2 regions of the Glycomyces sp. NPDC021274 genome follow, and region 2 is predicted to be linked to the other one. Evidence: riboswitches for the same ligand, from Rfam matches in the RefSeq annotation. Region 2 holds a riboswitch; the other holds the start of a gene.
What was found. A riboswitch is a leader RNA that binds a small molecule or an ion and turns the genes downstream of it on or off. The one in region 2 is predicted to bind thiamine pyrophosphate.

Region 1 (9,634 bases), on a different contig from region 2:
GTCGCGGTCGTGGGTGACGGCGAGGAGCGCGGTGCCTTCGTCGCGGATGTCGGCGGTGAGGTCGACGAGTTCGCCCCAGGTCCGCCGGTCCTGGCCGAAGGTGGGCTCGTCGAGCAGGAGCACGCCGGGTGCGGCGGCGAGTGCGCCGGCGACGGAGAGGCGGCGGGCCTCGCCGCCGGAGAGGGTGTGGGGGTTGGCGTCGGCCAGGGGCGCGAGGCGGAGCCGTTCGAGCAGTTCGGCGACGCGGGCTTCGATGCGGTCCTTGGGCCAGCCCGCTTGGCGGGGTCCGAAGGCGAGTTCGTCGCGGACGCTCGCGGTCACGAACTGGTGCTCGGGGTCCTGGAAGACCGAGCCGACGCGGGTCGCCAGGCGCCGGGCGGGCAGTTTGTGCAGGGGCCGGGGTTCACCGGGCACGGTGGCGGCGCCGCGGGTGGGCTTCGCGAGGCCGCCTGCGAGGAGCGCCAGGGTGGACTTGCCGGAGCCGTTGGATCCGGTGACGGCGAGCAGTTCGCCTTGGCGCAGTTCGAAGAAGACGTCGTCGAGGGCAGGCCGATCCGCGCCCGGGTGCACGTACGCCAGGGCGTCGCCGCGGAGCGCCGGGTCTCCGGCGGCGCGGGCCGGTCGGGTCGGCAGCGGTACGCCGGGGACCCAGACGCCTTGGGCGGCAAGGTGATCGCCGTGCTCAGCGAGGACGGCCGCGGCGGGGCCGTCGGCGAGGAGGGTGCCGCCGGGGCCGAGGGCGATGACGCGGTCGACCAGGTCGAGGATCTCGGCGACGCGGTGCTCGACCACGATCAAGGTGGCCTGGCTTTCGGCCAGCGCGGACCGCAGTGCTTCGCGGACGTCTTGGGCGCCTTCAGGGTCGAGGTTCGCGGTGGGCTCGTCGAGGAGGATGAGGTCGGGGCGGCGGGCGAGGACGCCGGCGAGGGCGAGGCGCTGCTGCTCGCCGCCGGAGAGGGCGTGGGTGGCCCGGTCGGGGCCGTAGGGGAAGCCGACGGCTGCGAGGGCTTCGTGGACGCGGGGCCAGATCTGGTCGCGGGGCACGGCCTGGTTCTCGAGGCCGAAGGCGACGTCGTCGCCGCTGCGGGCCATGACGAGTTGCGTTTCGGGGTCCTGGAAGAGGATGCCGACGCGGTCGCGCTGCTCTGCGGCGGGCAAGCCCGCGATGAGGACGTCGCCGTCCTGCTCGCCGGAGTCCTCGGTGAGGAGTCCGGCGAGCGCGGCGAGCAGGGTGGACTTGCCGGACCCGGAGGGGCCGAGCAGGAGGACCCGCTCGCCGGGTTCGACACGGAGGTCGACGTCCGCGACCGCCTGGGCGCGGCGGCCTGCGTGGCGCCAGGCGAAGCCGCGGAATTCGACCGGGATCATGGCGGGGTCAGATCCGCTGGCGTTCGCGGCCGGCGGGGAAGCGGTCGAGGACGCCGGTGGGGAGCATGGCTTTGACGAGGGCTTTGGAGCCGAGGCCGGCGACGAGGGCGCCTGAGAGCATGGCGAGCGCGAAGTACGGGACCTTGAACGCCCACAGGTCGGCGCCGGGGTAGTAGTTGCGGACGTCGAACCAGGCGAGTGCGACGGCAGCGAGGGCGCCGCCGGCGAGGGCGACGGGGGTGCCGAAGCGGCGGTAGCGGGTCGCGGCGAAGGCGAGTTCGCCGCCGAGGCCTTGGAGGAGGCCTTGGAGGATGACGGCGACGCCCCAGAAGGAGCCGAGGAGCGCCGAGACGGTGGCGGCCAGGGCTTCGGTGAGGAGTCCGGCGCCGGCGCGGCGGACGATCAGGGGGGCGAGCACGGCGGGGATGAGCCAGACGCCGTTGAGGATCGACTTGAGGGGCGGGTAGAACGCGAGGACGGGGTCCAGGCCGTTCCAGACGAATCCCCAGGCCCAGAAGACGACGCCGAAGGCGACGGCGAGGACGGCGCAGGTGAGGATGTCGACGGTGCGCCAGCGGCCGGGGTGGGCGAGGGCAGTGCTGTCGGGCATGGGCTTGCCTTTCGAGGTATGCGGGCATTGCGCGACAGCGGCGACGACTTCCTACGCCGGTATTACCCGGATCAGGTGTGAGGGTCTGCGGTCGGTTCCGCACTCTCAGCCAATCGGCTCCCCTGTCGCTTCCGACGTTAACACCAGGCGACGGTTCGTGACCCGAGGCGATCCCGACAGGTGGCGCCCGCCGCCCGGGCGAGATCGGGGGCGGGGGCGTCGGCCGGGCTGGGTAGATTGCCGTGGTGACGACTGAACGGGATTGGGAGCGGGTGCGGCGGGTCGTGGCGGCGCTGCCGGAGGGCACCTGGACTTCGTACGGTGATCTCGCGGAGCTGATCGGCACGGGCCCCCGGCAGGTCGGGGCGTACATGCGGGACGGTGATGTGCCGCAGGCGTACCGGGTCCTCACGGCGGGCGGCACGGTCTCGGAGGGCTTCCGCTGGGCCGACGGCCGCAGCGGCCGTGATGTGCCCGACCTCCTGCGGTCGGACGGCGTGACGGTGAGCGCGAAGGGCCGCGCCGACCGCTCCCAGCGCATGTCGGTCTACGACCTGAAGCTCCTCGCGACCGAACTCGACGAGGACGAGCCGACACCAGACGATGAGGAAGACTGGAAATAACCCCTATATCGTGATATTTCCGGTCTTAGGGACCCCTGGCGCAAAAGTACCGGGCGGGTGTGACCATCGATCCCTCGAACAAGATGAGAACGAAGCTCAGCTTCAGTGCAGCGCCGCGTCCGCTTCCGTGAGTCGCCATGACGTGAAGGCCACGGTGAGGCCGGCGCGGCTCGGCGCGCAGCAGTAGGGTCCCGCCTTCGCCGCGGCGGCGGGATCGAGCGGGGCGAGGCGCACGAGTCGCCAGGGCTCCTCGTCGACGCGGGCGCGGATGACGACCGCGTCCTCGAGGCGGCTGGCCCGGATGGTGACCTCGCGGCCGGCCCAGTCGGGCACCGGCGCGACCGACCAGTCGGACTTCCCCGAGGTGACCACGGCGCCCACTTGCGGCGCGCCGTCGGCGAACTCGACCCCGGCCTTGATCCAGTGCTCGGCGTCGACGCGGACCATCAGGCCGGCCTGGTCGAACTGCGCCTCGAACGCCGCGACGAAACGCACCTCGACCGCGCTGCCGCGGTCCCAGTCGTCCAGGAGCGCGTGCTCGTCCTCATGGACGAACCCGTACCCGGTGTGCCGCCACGCGTCGCTGCCCTCGGCCGCGGTGACCAGCAGTCCGCCCTCGGACTCCTGCGCCGCGACCGGCAGCGTCGTCCACGCGCCGGACTTCCACGCCAGTTCACGACCCGCGAGCTTCGCAGCCGCCGGATTGTCGATCAGTGCCACATCGTCCATCGCTCCGAGCCTACTGTCGTCACGGGCCGTCACACCAGTGCGGTACAACGGTCCCTATGGCAGGAACAGCGACGCTCAGAGACGAAGCCGAGACACTGCTGCGCGCCCTCGCGGGCGAGCACGCGCGGCTCCGCGAAGACCAATGGCGGGCGATCGAGGCGCTCTGCGACAAGGAACCGGGCGACAGCGGCCGCCGCGTACTCCTGGTGCAGCGCACCGGATTCGGCAAGTCCGCGGTGTACTTCACGGCCACCTCGCTCCTGCGCCGCCGCGGCGCCGGCCCCACGGTGATCGTCTCGCCCCTGCTCGCGCTCATGCGCAATCAGATCGAGGCCGCCGAGCGCGCCGGGGTGCGCGCCCGCACCATCAACTCGGCCAACCCCGAGGACTGGGACGCGATCGCCGAGGCCATCGCCGAAGACGCGGTCGACGTGCTGCTCATCAGCCCCGAGCGCCTCAACAACCCCGCGTTCCGCGACTACCAGCTGCCCAAACTCGCCGCCGGGTGCGGCATGCTCGTCGTCGACGAGGCCCACTGCATCTCCGACTGGGGCCACGACTTCCGGCCCGACTACCGGCGCATCGCCACCTTCATCGAGGACCTGCCCGACAGCGTCCCGGTCCTGGCGACCACCGCCACCGCGAACGCCCGCGTCTCCGACGACATCGCCGAGCAACTGGACAAGCGGGACGCCGCCACGCTCGTGCTCCGCGGCAGCCTCGACCGCGAATCCCTGCGACTGTCCGTAGTGGACATGCCTGACAACGCCCACCGCCTCGCCTGGCTCGACGAGCAGCTCCCCCGCATGGACGGCTCCGGGATCGTCTACACGCTCACCGTGGCCGCCGCCGAAGAGGTCAGCGACTACCTCGCCTCACGCGGCCACGCCGTCGGCTCCTACACCGGCCGCACCGACAACGCCGAACGCCTTGAGCGCGAAGAGGAACTGCTCGGCAACCGCATCAAGGCGCTCGTCGCCACCAGCGCGCTCGGCATGGGCTTCGACAAGCCCGACCTCGGCTTCGTCGTCCACTTGGGAGCGCCGTCCTCCCCCGTCGCGTACTACCAGCAGATCGGCCGCGCCGGCCGCGCCCGCGACCGCGCCGAGGTGGTGCTCCTGCCCGGCAGCGAGGACCGGGCGATCTGGGAGTACTTCGGGTCGCTCTCGTTCCCGGCAGAAGAGGCGGTGCGCCGCACCCTCGACGTGCTCGCCGCCGAAGGCCGCGCACTCTCGACCGCCGCATTGGAGACGCGGGTCGACCTGCGCCGCACCAGGCTCGAGATGATGCTCAAAGTGCTCGATGTGGACGGTGCGGTGCGCCGGGTGAAGGGCGGCTGGGAGGCCACCGGCAAGCCGTGGGTCTACGACGCCGACCGGTACGCGAAGGTCGCCGCGGCCCGCACGCACGAGCAGCGGCGGATGCTCGCCTACGAGGCCACAACAGATTGCCGGCTCGAGTTCCTGCGCAAGGAGCTCGACGACGCCGAGGCCGCGCCGTGCGGGCGCTGCGACAACTGCACCGGCACCCGCACCGAGGCGGGCGTCTCGGCCGAAGCGGCCGCGGGCGCGGCGGCGGCGCTGTCGAAGCCGGGGGTGCCGTTCGACCCGAAGCGCATGTGGCCCACCGGGTTGCAGGCCATCGGGATCGACCTGAAGGGGAAGATCCCGGTGGAGTCGGGCGCCGAGCCGGGCCGGGCGCTGGCGCGCCTGTCGGACATCGGCTGGGGCGGCCCGCTGCGCGAGCTGCTCGCCGACGGTGCCGACCGGGAGGTCCCGGAGGACGTGTTCAAGGCGGTGGTGCAGGTCCTGGCGTCCTGGGACTGGGCGCAGCGGCCCGCCGCGGTCGTCTCGATGGGGTCGCTCTCGCGCCCGAGGCTGGTCGACGGGCTCGCCCAGCGCCTGGCGCAACTGGGCCGCATGGAGTACCTGGGCGCCCTCGGCCGCGCGAACGACACCGGCGGTGGAGCGCACCGCGCCAACAGCGCGCAGCGCCTCCAGCAGGTGCTGCACGCGTTCACTGTGGACTTCCCGGTGCCCGCGGCGAGCGTGCTCCTGGTGGACGACGTGCGCGACAGCGGCTGGTCGATGACCGTGGCGGCCATGCGGCTGCGCGAGGCCGGCGCGACGGCCGTGTACCCGCTCGCGCTCGCCCTGCAGGCCTGAGTGCCCGCGGCGGCGGACGTGCCCGTGCCGCCGCGCGCTCTCCGACAGCCGGAACGCCTGCCCGTGCGAGGGGCCCGGCGAATCACCACCGGGCCCGTCTTCGTCTCGTGGTGCGTCGCCGACTCGGGTCAGTCGATCATTCGGGCCAGCGCCGGGTAGTAGCCGTTGAGGTGGCCCATGGCGTTCGGGTGGTACGACTCGGCCGGCGGGTACGCCAGGCCGTTCAGGTAGGCGACGTCGTCGCAGATCGCGTGGCCCTTGAACGCGTCGCGTACGTCCACATAGGTGAATTCGTACTCTTCGGCCTTGTTCCGGACGACCCCGGCGAGCCGGTCGGCCGCCGCGTTCATCCGCACCTGCTCGGCGACGCTGGGCTGCTTGAGTGCGCCGCAGGTGCGCTCGCCGTTGAACAGGCGCGGGTAGCCGAGCACGTAGACGGCGGCGTTCGGTGCGCGGTTCGCGATCGCGCTGTACGCGCCGTCGAGTAGGCCGGGCAGCCGGTCCTGGACGAGTGCTTCGGAGTCCTCGATCTCGTCAAGGCAGTTCGTGAGGGGCGTGATGCAGGCTTTGACGGCCTTGGCCCAGCCGATGTCGTTGCCGCCGATGGTGACCGTGACGAGGTCGGTCTCGGCGTCGAGTGCGCCGAGCTGCTCGGAGAGGAGGTCGCTGGTCGTCGCCCCCGAGCAGGCGGCGAAGGCGAGCTCGGCGCCGAGGCTGTCGGCGAGGAGCTGGGGGTAGGCCTTGCTCGAACGCAGGCACGCCTGGTCGAAGTAGTCACCGGTGCCGGTCCCTGAGGAGTACGAGTCCCCCAGGGCCGCATAGCGAGTCGGCTCGTACCGGGCCTGGGCCGAAGCGGCGGGCAGGACGAGGAAGGCGGTGGCGGCGGCGAGGACCGCGGCCGCGAGGCGGGCAGGGATCATGCGGACTCCGTTCCGATCGGGTCAGTCGAGGAACGGTAGCGCCCGAACAGCCGCATTCCGGGCGGAAACCGCTGGAAACGGCGAAACTGTCAGAGACCCGACGCGTGGGCTGTTGCGCAGCCGGGTGTTGTGGCGGGTCCTTCCGCCGGTTGGGGCGCCGGCGTCCCGGTCCTCCCCTACGCTGGAGCCATGGGTGCATCGACGTCGCCGCGCCGCCAGACCATGTCCGACCAGGCCCTGATCGAGGGCACCGGTGCAGACTGGAAGACCTGGCTGGCGCTCCTCGACGAGCGCGGAGCGGCAGCGCTCGACCACACCGCCATCGCGCGGATGCTGGTGCAGGAGTTCGAGGTCGACGGCTGGTGGGCCCAGTCCATCACCGTCGGCTACGAGCAGGAGCGCGGCATGCGCGAGCCTGGGCAGCGGCCTGACGGCACGTTCAGCGCCAACGCGTCCAAGACCGTGGCCGCCTCGATCACCGACGTCTTCGAGCAGCTCGCCGACCCGGCCGCGCAGGCCGGTTGGCTCGGCGACATCGAGCTGACGCAGCGCAGCGCGTCCCCGCCGAAGTCGGTGCGGTTCGACGCTTCGGACGGCACGCGCGTCCTCGCGAACCTCAGCGCGAAGGGCGAGGGCAAGACCGCCGTGCAGGTCGAGATCGCCAAGCTCGGCTCGGCCGAGGAGATCGCGGCTGCGAAGGTCGACTGGAAGACCCGGCTCGAACGGCTGGCGGAGCGCCTGGCCGGCTAGGGCTTCGCGACCAGTACTTCCCGACTAGGACTTCGCCGCCGGGGCGGCGGCGTCGGTCGCCTCGACCGGCGGTTTCGGGGCCCGGTTCGACTGCTTGCGGCCTCTCGATCGCGAGATGCCGACGCCGACCAGCGCCAGTGCGCCGCCCGCGAGGGTCAGCCAGGTCGGGATCTCGTCCAGGAAGATCCAGGAGAGGCCGACCACGATCGCCGGGACCACGTAGGTCGTCGCGCCGAGCTTTCCGGCGGTGGTGAAGCGGAGGGCGTAACCCCAGGTGAGGAATGCCAGCGCGGTCGGGAACAGGCCGAGGTAGAGCACGTGGAGCGTCGCCGAGGTCGGGGCCGCGTCGAGTTCGGCGAACAGGCGCGGGGCGAACGGCAGGCAGAGCACTGCGGCGATGGCGTTGCCGAAGGCGGTGAACTGGAGCGAGGTGCAGTGCTTCAGGGTCGGCTTCTGGACGACGACGCTGATGGCGTAGGTGATGGCCGAGACCAGGCAGAGCAGGACGCCGAGGACTGAGGCGGCGCCGTCGCGGGACATGGAGAGGCTCACGACTGCGACGCCGGCGAAGGAGACGGCCATGCCGAGGAACAGGCGGGGCGGGAAGCCCTCTTTGAGGAGCCAGCCGCCGAGGAGGGCGATGAGGATGGGTCCGATGTTGACGATGAGGGCGGCGGTGCCGGCGTCGACGAGCTGCTCGCCCCAGTTGAGGGCGATCATGTAGAGGCCGAACCAGAGGATGCCCGCGGTGAGGATGCCGGGCCAGGCGGCGCGTTTGGGCAGGCCTTCGCGGCGGATGGCCCAGACGGCGAGGAGGATGACGGCGGCGATGCCGGCGCGGCCGAGGGTCAGCGGGCCGGGGTCGAGGTGGCGGCCGGCGTCGCGGATGGAGACGAACGCCGAGGCCCAGCACAGGACGGTGATGCCGATGGCGATGGCGGCGCGGGGGTTGAACTTGTCGCTCACGGGCGGTGGCTCCTCACGGTGGGGCGGGCGGAGCGCCTTAGGTGGGCGGGCGGCTCCGGCCTGGGGCGCTGGTGGCGCCGGGGGTAAACCTAACATCGGAGGTGCGGTTCCGGTTATCCGTTATTCGACGGTGTTCTCCGGCGGGGTCCTTCTAGGACGTGGGTTGCGCTGCCCCGAGCCGAGGTCGTTGCGGGCCGTGTTCTCGGGGTTCCGAATGCCTCGCGCCGGGAACCCGATCGGGGCGGGCGGCGTCGAAGGGACATGATGGGACACAAGACTATGCAACGGTTCATCCCGGTCGCGGCGCTGCTGGTGCTGGCGGCGTGCGGTCAGGGCACGGGCGACGCGGGCTCGGACGGGGCCGGCTCGGCCGCGGACACCTCGCAGTCGGGGGACACGCAGTCGGAGGCGCCGACGGTGCCGTCCGGCGGGGGGGTCTACCAGGGGGCGCTGACGGTGCTCCAGGGCGTCGAGCGGGACGCGGCGGAGCTGTGCGGCGCGGTGGCGGAGTCGTATCCGCCGCAGTGCGGGGGCCTGCCGGTGACGGGCTGGGACTGGGGCGCGGTCGAGCACGAGGAGGCGTCAGGGGTCCGGTGGGGCTCGTACCTGGTGACGGGGACGTTCGACGGGAAGTCGTTCGTGCTCACTGAGGACCCGGTGCCGACGTCGGCGATCGACATGGCCGACTACCCGCACCTCCAGTACCAGGAGCCTGAGATCGGCGACCCGGCCGAGGACCTGAATGCGGCGGAGCTGCAGGCGATCGCGGACGAGATCACCGCGGAGTTCCCGCGGTACGTCTACGGCGGCTGGGCCGACGAGCAGAACGGCGTCGCGCTCATCGACGCGCTGCTGGTGACGCCGGAGCTGGAGGCGTACGCGGCCGAGCACTACCCGGCGGACACGGTGGCGTTCTCGTCGATGCTGAAGCCGTTGGAATAGGGACGTATCGCATTTTAAGGTGATATTTCCACCCTTAGGGACCCCTGGCGCAAAAGTACTCCGGGGGTCCGACATCTATGTTCACTCCTTGAACATGAATGCCTCCCGGGTATTGACTCCTCAGCGGCCGCCCCTAAGATAGAAACCGGTATCTATCCGTCGGCCTGCCGTTTGCGACGGCGGGCCGGGCGCGGTAGCGGCGTCCGCGCCATGGCGGACAATGATCGAGCCCGCACCGCCGAACCGAGACGAGGCGGCCGCGCGAACGCGCGGCAGCTCGGCGGGCGCGGGCCAGCAGTCCGGCCGGCCCCTGCGCCGACCGGACCGATCGCACACCGGAAAGGGAACCTGGCGATGAGCCGAACCGACTACACCTATGTGGAAAGCGTTAGCCCAGGCAGCGGGCGGCGCGATCCGCGGGCGGCGCTGGCCTCCGACGCCGCCGCGCTCAGCCTCGACGGCGAGTGGCGCTTCAACCTGGCCGCCGGCCTCCACGACACCACCGAGGGCTTCGAGAACCCGGGCTTCGACGCGGCGGACTGGGACACCCTCGCCGTCCCC
Region 2 (9,634 bases):
GGATGAGGCGCGACGTGAAGGTCTTGTCGGCGATCTTCAGGTCGGCGTCGCGGGTCGGGTCGGTGCGGGCGGTGGCGTGCTGTGGCATGGCTAGCCTCCTTGGGTCGCGGTGAGCACTTCGACAGCGTCGCCGTCGGCGAGCGGACGGTCCCATTCGGACCGCGGCACGACTTCCCCGTTGAGCGCCACGGCGATGCCCCGGCGCGCGGTGGTGACGGCGGCGACCGCGTCGGTGATGGTGGCGATGCCTTCGCGCGCTTCGCCGTTGACCTCGATCTTCATGAGTCAGCCTCCTCGTGGGTGGAATTGGATTCGGCCGCATCGGAGCCGCTGCGCGGTGGGCGGTCACCGGATTTGTCAGACCCGCCGGGCACCCTTGATTCGGGGGCGCCTGCGAACGGCGCGGCGTGGCGCTGGTCGCTGCCCTCGAACGGGTCCGCTCGCGACGGTCGCAGCTCGTCGCGACGCGGCGGACCGCTCGCCGATTGCGCGTCGGCGCTCTGGTCCGGCGCAGCGCTGACCGCATCTCGCCTGTCGGCTTCCTCGATCCGCGCCAGAGCTCCTGCGCGCTGCTCCTCGGACGGCTCGCATTCGGCGCGCTGCTGTTCCGACAGATTGATCCGCGGCGAGCGATCCGAGCGCTGGTCCTGCGCCGTCCCGAAGCGACGCGGGTCGAAGGCCGCCGGGACCGCCTTCTCGTTTCCGTTGAGCAGCGCGGCGACTGCGGTCGCTGTCGCGGGGATGAGGGCGATGCCGTTGCGGTAGTGGCCGGTGGCGGCCACGGTCCGCTCGTCGAGGCGGCCGATGAGGGGCAGGTTGTCCGGGGTGCCGGGGCGGAAGCCGACGCTCACCTCATCGAGGTGGTATTCAGCGATCTCGGGCACGAGCTCGATCGAGCGGCGCAGCAGGTCGTACACGGCTCCGGCGGTGCCGGTGCGCTGGTCGAACCCGCGTTCGTCGCTCGAGGCGCCGACCACGATCTCGCCGCTTTCGCGGGTGACGATGTAGATCGGGTGCCCTTTCACGAAGCCGCGCACGGTGGTTCGGGGCACCGGCTGGTCGCCGACCGCCCGGAGCCGCAGCACCGCGCCGCGCACCGGCCGCACCGGCAGATGCCACGAGGCGGCGGTGGCATGCTCGTTCTCGCGGTCGCGGCTCCCGCGGTCCCCGTCGATCGCTCGATCGCCGTAACCGTCATCCCGGTTGCCGCCACGGTCGCCATCGCCATCGCCATCGCCATCGCCGAGTGAACCCATCAGGTCCGGGCCCCAGTCCGATCTCCGACCCGCACCCGCACCCGCACCCGCACCCGCACCCGCACCCGCACCCGCACCCGCACCCGCACCCGCACCGAAAAATCTCGCCGATCCGCAGCCGGCCGCGATGACCACCTGGTCGGCGTCGAGCGCCGCGAGGGCGTCGACGCGCTCGGTGCGCAATGCCACCCCGGCCCGCTCCGCCGCGATCAGTAGTGCGTCATGTACTACTCGCGGATCCACGGCCCGGTCCTCCGGCGCGAGCACGCCGCCACGCACCCGGTGGCTCAGCAGCGGCTCGACCTTGCGAGCGGCGCGCGCCGACAGCGTTTCGACGTTCCTTGCGGTGAACCGGTACAGCGCCGCCTGCCGGTCGATCTCAGCGCGGTCGCCGTCCTCGACGCCGACGACGAGCGTCGGCACGTCGCGGAAGCCGAGGTGCAGGCCGGAGGCCGCTTCAAGTTCGCGGGCAAAGTCGGGCCAGGCGTCGGCCGATTCGGCCATGAACGGGCCGAGTGCCTCCTCGCCGTAATGGGATTCGGTGACGGGAGCGATCATGCCGGCGGCCACGCGCGAGGCGCCCGAGCCCGGATCGGGGTCGTGCACGACGACCTCGGCCCCGGACTGGGCGGCCCGCCACGCGACGGCGAGCCCGATCGAGCCGGCGCCGACGATGGCGATGCGCATCAGGCCTCGCCCACCCCTCGCAGGAGGCCGGTATCGGGCGCTTCGCTCCGGCCGCCGAGGTGATCGTGCATGGTGTCCCCGGCGACCGGCAGGGCGTGATGATCGGCAGAGCGGTGCCCGACCTGCCGGTCTCCTGCGTCCGGATCGCCGTGGCCGGTGTTCCGAACGCCGACCGCGCCGAAGCGCTCACCGCGCGAACCGCCTGCGGCCCGCCAGTCTCGGCTGCCGTCGTCGTGTGCTGCCTCCGGGCTCTCCCCCACGGCTTCAAGGAGTTCCACCGTCGCCTGGCGCGGGTCGGCGGCACCCGCGATCGCGCCGACGACCGCCACACCATGGGCTCCGGCCTGTCGGCACAGCGCCGCGCGCTCGGCGGTGATGCCGCCGATGGCGATCACCGGCAGGTCGACGGCCTCGCAGACCGCGGCCAGGCCTTCAAGCCCGATCGGTTGCGGCAGACCGGCTTTCGTCGTGGTCCCCCAGACCGGTCCGACACCGAGATAGGTCGCCCCGGCGCGACGGGCGGCTCGGGCCGATTCCGGGTCGCGGGCGGTGCCGCCGATGATCGAAGCGGCGGGAAGGATGCGGCGCGCCGCGTCGAGGGGAAGGTCGTCCGCGCCGAGGTGGACGCCGTCGGCGCCGACCGCCTGCGCGATGTGCACCCGGTCGTTGACCAGGCAGACCGCCCCGTACTGGTCGCAGAGCGCAGCGATCGCGGTCGCGAGGTCGAAGGCCGCCCGATCGGTGTAGTGATCCTCGGGCCGGACCTGGACGAGGCGCGCCCCCGCCGCCAGCGCGGCCTCGATCGCGAGCAGCGGATCGCGGTGCGTGGCAAAGCTGACGGCGTCGCGCCCCGGCCCGGCCGAGCCGGTCACGGCCAGCACGTCGCGTTGCAGGGAGACCACTCCCTGCGGCGCTTGGAGGATCGGCCCGGCGGCCGGAGGGACGGCGGTCGGTTCGAGCGACACGGCAAGGGAGTCAGCGAGTCCGAGGACCGGGTCACGGAGCGTTGCGCCGAATCGCGGCGTGTTCGGCGGTGCGACCGGTCCGCGGGTGTCGGTGATGACGTGAAGTCGGGGTAGACGAGTAGCGCGCATAGCTCCTTCTCCCTGCGCCAGCATGATCTGGATCAGGTTCGACGGTCGGGACTACCAAGTCCCCTCTCAGCCCGATGCATCGGACTCCCGTGGGTTTTATTCGTTTACGGCCGTTACGCTACGTCATCGCGAGGACCTTTCGCAAGTGCGGTGTCAGGTACTGGACACCGCCGCTCTCCGGCTACCCGCCGGTCGCGTGGTGGCGGAAGCGCTCGACGATGTCGGTCCGGACGCGTTCAAGGCCCGTCTCCCGCTCCTCGAGTCGCCACAGCCCCATGGTGAGCCGGTGCGCCTCGCGCGGCTGCTCCGAATGGCGGTAGGTCCATTCGTACATGTCGAACAGGGGCCACCACGTGTATCCGACGACGTCGACGCCGGAGGCGCGCAGGTCGTGCAGGGCCGCAACGGATTCGTCGAGCCAGTCGAGCCGCTCCTTGACCGATCCGGTCACGCACGTCTCGGTCAGCATGACCGGCGCCCCGTACCGGGTGTGGGCCTCGCGTATGAGCTCGTTCAGGCCGGTGACGCCGTCGTCGCGGGTCGGGCGCGGGTCGCGGAAGCCGCCGCCGTGGAAGACCCCGGCCTCGAAGACCTCGGTCGAGTGGCGCGGGTAGTAGTTGACGCCCATGACGTCGGGGAGCACGGGCGCCTCGGCGAACCAGGCGAGGTCGGCGTCGTTCCACCCGTTGGCACGCAGGTGCGGCGTGAGCGGGTGGGCGTCGTCGACGCGGCCGGTGACGAGGTCTTCGACGAGGAAGACCTGGTTCTTCAGGCGGGCCGCGTGCTCGCGGTGCTCCGGGACTTCGGTGTCGCCGACGTAGCGCATGCCGGCGTCGACGTGGACGAAGACGCCGCGGTCGCCGAGGACGTCGCGCATGGCGCGCTGGGCGAGCACGAAGCCGCGGGCGAGCTGCCCGACCATGGTGCTGAGCCCTTGCGGCCCTGAGAGGTACGGGGGCCAGTACGCGTACTCGCCGGAGAAGAGCGCGTGGATCATCGGCTCGTTCACCGGCGTGTAGTCGTGGACGCCGAGGTGCGCGTAGCGTTCGGCGACGCGGGCGGAGTACTCGGCGACGAGCTTCGGGTAGTCCGGATTGGCGAACTGCCGTTCCAACCACAGTGGAGTGCCGTAGTGCATGAGGTCCACAATGGGCCGAAGGTGGAGCTCGGCGTAGCGGTCCATGACGCGGTCGAGCCATTCCCAGTCCCAGCGGCCGGGTTCGGGCTGGATGCGATGCCACGGCACGCCCCACCGCACGAGCTCGGCGCCCGCCTCGACGGCGAGGCCGAGGTCGGCGTGCCACCGGTCGTAGTGCTCGGTGAGCTCGTACTCGTCGATCGGCCGCTCGCCCGGCCCGGCCTGGGGCACGAAGGTGTCCTCGACACCGACGGCGAAGTGCAGGCCGCCGTCGCGGTGCCAATTCACAGCTCCGCGAGCGTCGCCGAGGGGCCAATTGGGGGAGCCGGTCATTTGAGTCCTGTCGTTGCGATGTTCTCGATGAAGCGCCGCTGGATGAAGAGGAACGCGATGACGAGCGGCAGGATCGCGATGAGCGAGCCGGCCATCATCACGCCGTGGGGCACGATGCCGCTGGGTCCGGTGAGCTGCGTCAGGCCGGAGGTGATGGTGCCCATCTCGGCGTCGGTGGTGAACACCAGCGGCCACAGCAGGTCGTTCCAGTTGTTGACGAAGGTGAAGAGCCCCAAGGTGAGCAGGGCGGGGACGGCGTTGGGGAGCACAATGGACCGGAAGATCCGGAACTCCCCCGCGCCGTCGATGCGCGCGGCCTGGTCGATGTCGCGCGGGAGCGCGAGGAAGAACTGGCGCAGGAAGAAGATCCCGAACGCGTCGGCGGCGCGCGGCGCGATGAGCCCGGTGTACGTGTTCACCCAGCCGAGGTCGGCCACGAGCTGGTACAGCGGGATGAGCGTGGCCTGGAACGGGATCATCAGCGTCGCGATGATGACGATGAGCAGGAGCTTGCGTCCCCTGAAGTCCAAGCGCGCCAAGGCGTATGCCGCGAGCGAGTCGAAGACGAGCGCGAAGAGCGTGACCCCGCCGGCGAACACGAAGCTGTTGCCGACCAGTCGCGCGAACGGCAGCTCGGAGGTCACGGTCTTGAGGTTGTCGAGCGTCCAGTCGCCGGGCAGCAGGCTCGGCGGGTAGGCGTTGACCTCGGCCGCGGGCTTGAACGCGGTGAGCACGATGATCGCGATCGGCAGCAGCACCAGGGCGGTGACGACGACGAACGCGATCGTCGTGAGCACAGTGGAGGGCTTGAGTCCCCGGAGTCGCGTCCTCATGCCAGGTCCTTTTCTTTGCGGCCGAAGAACACGAACTGCGCGAGGCTCAGCAGCAGGGTCGCGGCCAGCAGCACGTACGACAACGCCGAGGCGAAGCCGATGTCGAGTTTGCGGAAGCCGGACTCGTAGATCTCCATGACGAGGGTCTGGGTGCTGCCGTAAGGGCCGCCGCCGGTCATCACGTAGATCTGGTCGAAGGCCTGGAGCGCGGCGATCATCGCGAAGATGAGCACGAACGCCATCGTGTTCGACAGCATCGGGAGGGTGACGTTGCGCAGGCGCGACCACGCGCCCGCGCCGTCCATGCGGGCCGCCTCGTAGACCGAGGTCGGGATGTCCTGCAGGCCCGCCAGGAAGATCACGAAGTAGAAGCCGAAGAGCTTCCAGACGGCGACGAGCACGACCATGGGCATGGCCAGGTGCGGGTCCTCCAGGACGTTGCCGATCTGGATGCCGAGGCCGCGCAGCCAGTAGTTGAGCAGGCCGACCTGCGGGTCGACGAGGTAGCTCCAGGCGAAGGCGGCCACGGAGAACGAGACCACGAACGGCACGAACAGGGCGGTGCGGAAGAAGCCCCGGAAGGGCAGGCGCGGATTGTTGAGCAGCAGCGCGAGCCCGAGCGCGGCGACGACCGCGACGGGCGTGAACAGCACGGTGTAGAGCGCGGTGTTCGTGACGGCGTTGAGGATGTCGGGGTCGGTGAAGACCCCGATGTAGTTCTCCAGGCCGATGAACTCGGGGTCGCCGAAGCCGCTGGCGTCCGTGAAGGACAGTCGTAGCGCCGAGAGCATGGGCCAGATCGTGAACGCGCCCAGGACGATCAGGGCCGGGGCGAGGAACGCGGCGGCTTTGGCGGTGCGGTGCGCGGGACTGTCGGCGCGGCGGCGTCCGCCCAGCGGTGCGGGCGGGCGGTACCGCCGGCCCGTCGGTGGTGCGGTGGTCATGGTCTCCTTCACTCCCCTTGGTGCGGCGGGGACGCCGAGGGGCGGCGTCCCCGCCGGTCGCTGTCCTGTTCGGACTTCGTTCCGGCCTGGCTAGAGCGCGTTCTGGATGGTCTCCTGGGCCTGGGCGAGCAGGTCGGCGATGTCGTCGCCCGCGATGGCGCGCTGGGTCAGCTCGTCCACGGCGGCGAGCACGTCGACGCTGTTGACGACGCCGGGCAGGAGCGGGCGGCCGAGGTCGGCGATCTCGGTCAGCGAGGCGACGACCGCGTTCGAGTTGACCGCTTCGGCGGGCACGTCGGTGCGCAGCGGCGGCCAGCCGGACCCGAGCGACCAGGCGGCGGCGTTCTCGTCGTTCAGGAAGAACGCGAAGAACTGCTCGGCGGCGGCGCGGGCGTTGTCGTCCGCGTCCACCGTGACGGCCATGGAGACGCCGATGGCGGAGGCGGCCTGGGTCGCGGGCCCGGCCGGGATCGCGGCGATGGCGCACTCGATGCCGTTCTCAGCGGCGATGGAGGCCATCCAGGGGCCGCCGATGGTCATGGCGGCCTTGCCGGCGCCGAACAGCTCGTCGGCGCCGACGCCGTCGATGCCGGTGGGCGAGATCTTGTCATCCACAATGGCCGCACGCCAGTACTCGAGCGTCGCGGCGTTCTCGGGCGAATCGATGACCGCGTCGATCCCCTCGCTCACGATGTCACCGCCGTTGCCGTAGAACAGGGACGGCCAGAGTCCATTGGCGACGGTGGCGTGGTCGGGCAGGACCACTCCGTACTGCTCCGGGGTGCCGTCGCCGTCTTCGTCCACAGTGAGCTGCTTGGCGGCGGCGACCCACTCGTCCCAGGTGGCCGGGAACTCGGTGACGCCGCCGGCCTCGAACAGCGCGGTGTTGTAGTAGACGGCCAGCGGCACGAAGCCGGTGGGCACGCCGTACCTGGTGCCTTCGACCTCGATCATCGCGACCGCGCCGGGGATGAGGTTCGCGGTGTTGGACGAGTCGTCGGCGTAGAAGCTGGTGAGCTCGACCAGGGCGCCCTTGTCGGCGTAGACCGGGAGGCGCTCGGCGGGCATGGCGACGATGTCGGGGCCCTCGCCGGCGGACAGGGCCGTCAGCAGGGTGTCGTCGATGCTGGCCCAGGTCTTGACCTCGGTGTTCACCGTGATGTCGCTCTGGGAGGCGTTGAAGTCGTCGACGATGCCCTGGAGCACGTCGCCGTCCGCCTCGGTGTAGCCGTGCCAGAAGGTGAGCGTCGCCGGACCGCCGGTCTCGCCGTCGCCCGAGCATCCGGATCCGAGGAAGGCCAGCGCGGCGCTGCCGGCGCCGCCCATGAGGACCGTTTTGCGTTTCATTTCAGTTCCCTCCCAACGCAGCTGTGCTGTCACAACCGGCGCTGTCAATGAGTGATGCGGCATGCAGTTGGTACGAACAACGTCGAGGGGGTCCTGTACTGGGGGAACCGTTTGTACAACGTTGTAAGTTCGGGAAGCGTACGCCCGCCGTGTCGCGACTGTCAACGCGACCCGCCGTTCTTTTCCACTTCGTTTCCGATCCGTGATCAGATCCGCGACCGTGGGCTTGACCTGCGGGCATTGATGGCCGTACGACGTCCCGGACGCATAATACAACGTTGTAAATTGTCGGTGTACGAGGCCGCGAGCGACCGGCATCGAAGCGGGATTGCCGACCGCGGGGTCGGGACCCGGAACGGGCTCGCCCTGCGCCCTGCGGTCAGTTCCTCGGCGCGGACTCGCGCTCGACGATCGTGTAATCGGCCAGCTCGGTCCGGGGCGGTTCCTTCGGGCCGACCTCGGCGATGCGCGCGAGCAGCGTCTCGAGTGCGGTGCGCGCCAGCCACTCCCGACCGGGGTCCACTGTGGTGAGCGAGGGGATCGAGTAGGCGGCCTCGTCGAGGTCGTCGAAGCCGATCACGGCCACGTCCTCGGGCACGCGGCGGCCGGCCTCCTGGAGCACGCGCATCGCGCCGAGCGCCATGGTGTCGTTGAAGCCGAAGACCGCGTCGAACGGCACGTCCCGATCGAGCAGCTCGTGCATGGCGCGGGCGCCGTCGGCGCGGTGCCACAGGGTCGCGCGGACCACGAGCGAGGCGTCGTAGGGCACGTCGTGGGCGGCGAGCGCCTCGCGGTAGCCGCGCAGGCGGAGCCGGGCCGAGCCCATGACCTCACCTTCGTACTCGCCGATGACGGCGATCCGGCGGCGGCCCGAAGCGAGCAGGTACTCGGTGGCGGCGCGGGCGGCCTCGACGTTCCGCATCGTCACGTGGTCGCACGGCCAGTCGAAGGTCCGCTCGCCGAGGAGCACCAGCGGGAACGGGACGTTGAGCGCGTCGGCGTCCTCCTGGCCCATGCCGAGCGGGCTGAGAATGAGGCCGTCGGTCATGCTCAGGCGCGGGCTGCGCAGCAGCGCGAGCTCGCGGTCGCGGTCGCCGCCGGTCTGCTCGACGACCACCGTGAGGCCGGACTCCTCGGCCGCGGCGATGACCATCCCGGCGAGCTCGGCGAAGTAGCTCAGGTTGAGCTCGGGGACGGCGAGGGCGACGGTGTCGGTGCGGCCCGAGCGCAGGCTGCGGGCGTTGAGGTTCGGCTTGTAGCCGAGCTCGGCGATCGCGCGCTCGACCTTCTCCCTGGTCGCGGGGCGGACGTGCGGGTAGTCGTTGATGACATTCGAGACGGTCTTGAATGAGACGCCTGCCAGTTTCGCGACATCGCGCAAAGTCGCCGCCATCGCACCTCCTCGGTCCGCGCTGATTCTACAACGATGCAAATCAGTCCTGCCGGACCGATTCGGCCCGGGTCGGCCCGCTCACGGCCCGACTCGGCGACAGTTTATCCGCACATTTCGATGAACTGATTCGTCGGCGTCCGCCGAGTACCTGAGGGGCGCAATGGGCGCGCCCCGCCCGGTCCGACTCGGCTCGCGCCGCTATGCCTCCGCGCGTTCGACCTTCAGGACGCGGTAGCCGTTGGCGCTCGCGTGCTTGTCGACTTCCCAGCCGTTGTCGGCGAGCCAGCGCGCGAGGGAATCGGCGCCGAGGTGCTTGGAGACGACGAGCCAGGCGACGCCGCCGTCCTTCAGACGCGGCAGCCAGGTCTCGAGCAGTTCGTGCAGGGCCTCTTTGCCGACCTTGATGGGCGGGTTGGACCAGATCTCGTCGAACCGCACGTCCGCCGGGACGTCCTCGGGCGCGGCGACGTGCACCGTGCCGGGGGCCTTCGCGGTGTTGCGGCGGGTCAGGTCGAGAGCGCGGCGGTTGACGTCGACGGCCCAGACCTCGGCGTCGCTCCGCTGGGCGAGCACGGCGCTGATCGGCCCGTACCCGCAGCCGAGGTCGAG

Region 1: linked by a shared signal. The riboswitch ahead of AB0I03_RS16930 (ECF transporter S component) and the one ahead of thiE (thiamine phosphate synthase) in region 2 are both predicted to bind thiamine pyrophosphate.

The regions. Positions count from the first base shown of each region.
Region 1 covers NZ_JBFADC010000007.1:95,367-105,000, reverse strand. Annotated here, with positions in the region: gene AB0I03_RS16935 (ATP-binding cassette domain-containing protein) at 1-1,368, opposite strand, end outside; gene AB0I03_RS16930 (ECF transporter S component) at 1,376-1,978, opposite strand; TPP riboswitch at 2,010-2,112, opposite strand; gene AB0I03_RS16925 (MGMT family protein) at 2,224-2,601, shown strand; gene AB0I03_RS16920 (DUF1349 domain-containing protein) at 2,704-3,330, opposite strand; gene AB0I03_RS16915 (DEAD/DEAH box helicase) at 3,387-5,495, shown strand; gene AB0I03_RS16910 (SGNH/GDSL hydrolase family protein) at 5,624-6,415, opposite strand; gene AB0I03_RS16905 (hypothetical protein) at 6,605-7,165, shown strand; gene AB0I03_RS16900 (DMT family transporter) at 7,190-8,131, opposite strand; gene AB0I03_RS16895 (hypothetical protein) at 8,411-9,073, shown strand; gene AB0I03_RS16890 (glycoside hydrolase family 2 TIM barrel-domain containing protein) at 9,428-9,634, shown strand, end outside.
Region 2 covers NZ_JBFADC010000001.1:791,227-800,860, forward strand. Annotated here, with positions in the region: gene AB0I03_RS03590 (thiazole synthase) at 1-88, opposite strand, end outside; gene thiS (sulfur carrier protein ThiS) at 91-282, opposite strand; gene AB0I03_RS03600 (FAD-dependent oxidoreductase) at 279-1,943, opposite strand; partial or broken gene thiE (thiamine phosphate synthase) at 2,201-2,755, opposite strand; TPP riboswitch at 3,030-3,136, opposite strand; gene AB0I03_RS03610 (family 1 glycosylhydrolase) at 3,219-4,463, opposite strand; gene AB0I03_RS03615 (carbohydrate ABC transporter permease) at 4,505-5,341, opposite strand; gene AB0I03_RS03620 (sugar ABC transporter permease) at 5,338-6,285, opposite strand; gene AB0I03_RS03625 (extracellular solute-binding protein) at 6,376-7,632, opposite strand; gene AB0I03_RS03630 (LacI family DNA-binding transcriptional regulator) at 8,012-9,025, opposite strand; gene AB0I03_RS03635 (methyltransferase) at 9,224-9,634, opposite strand, start outside.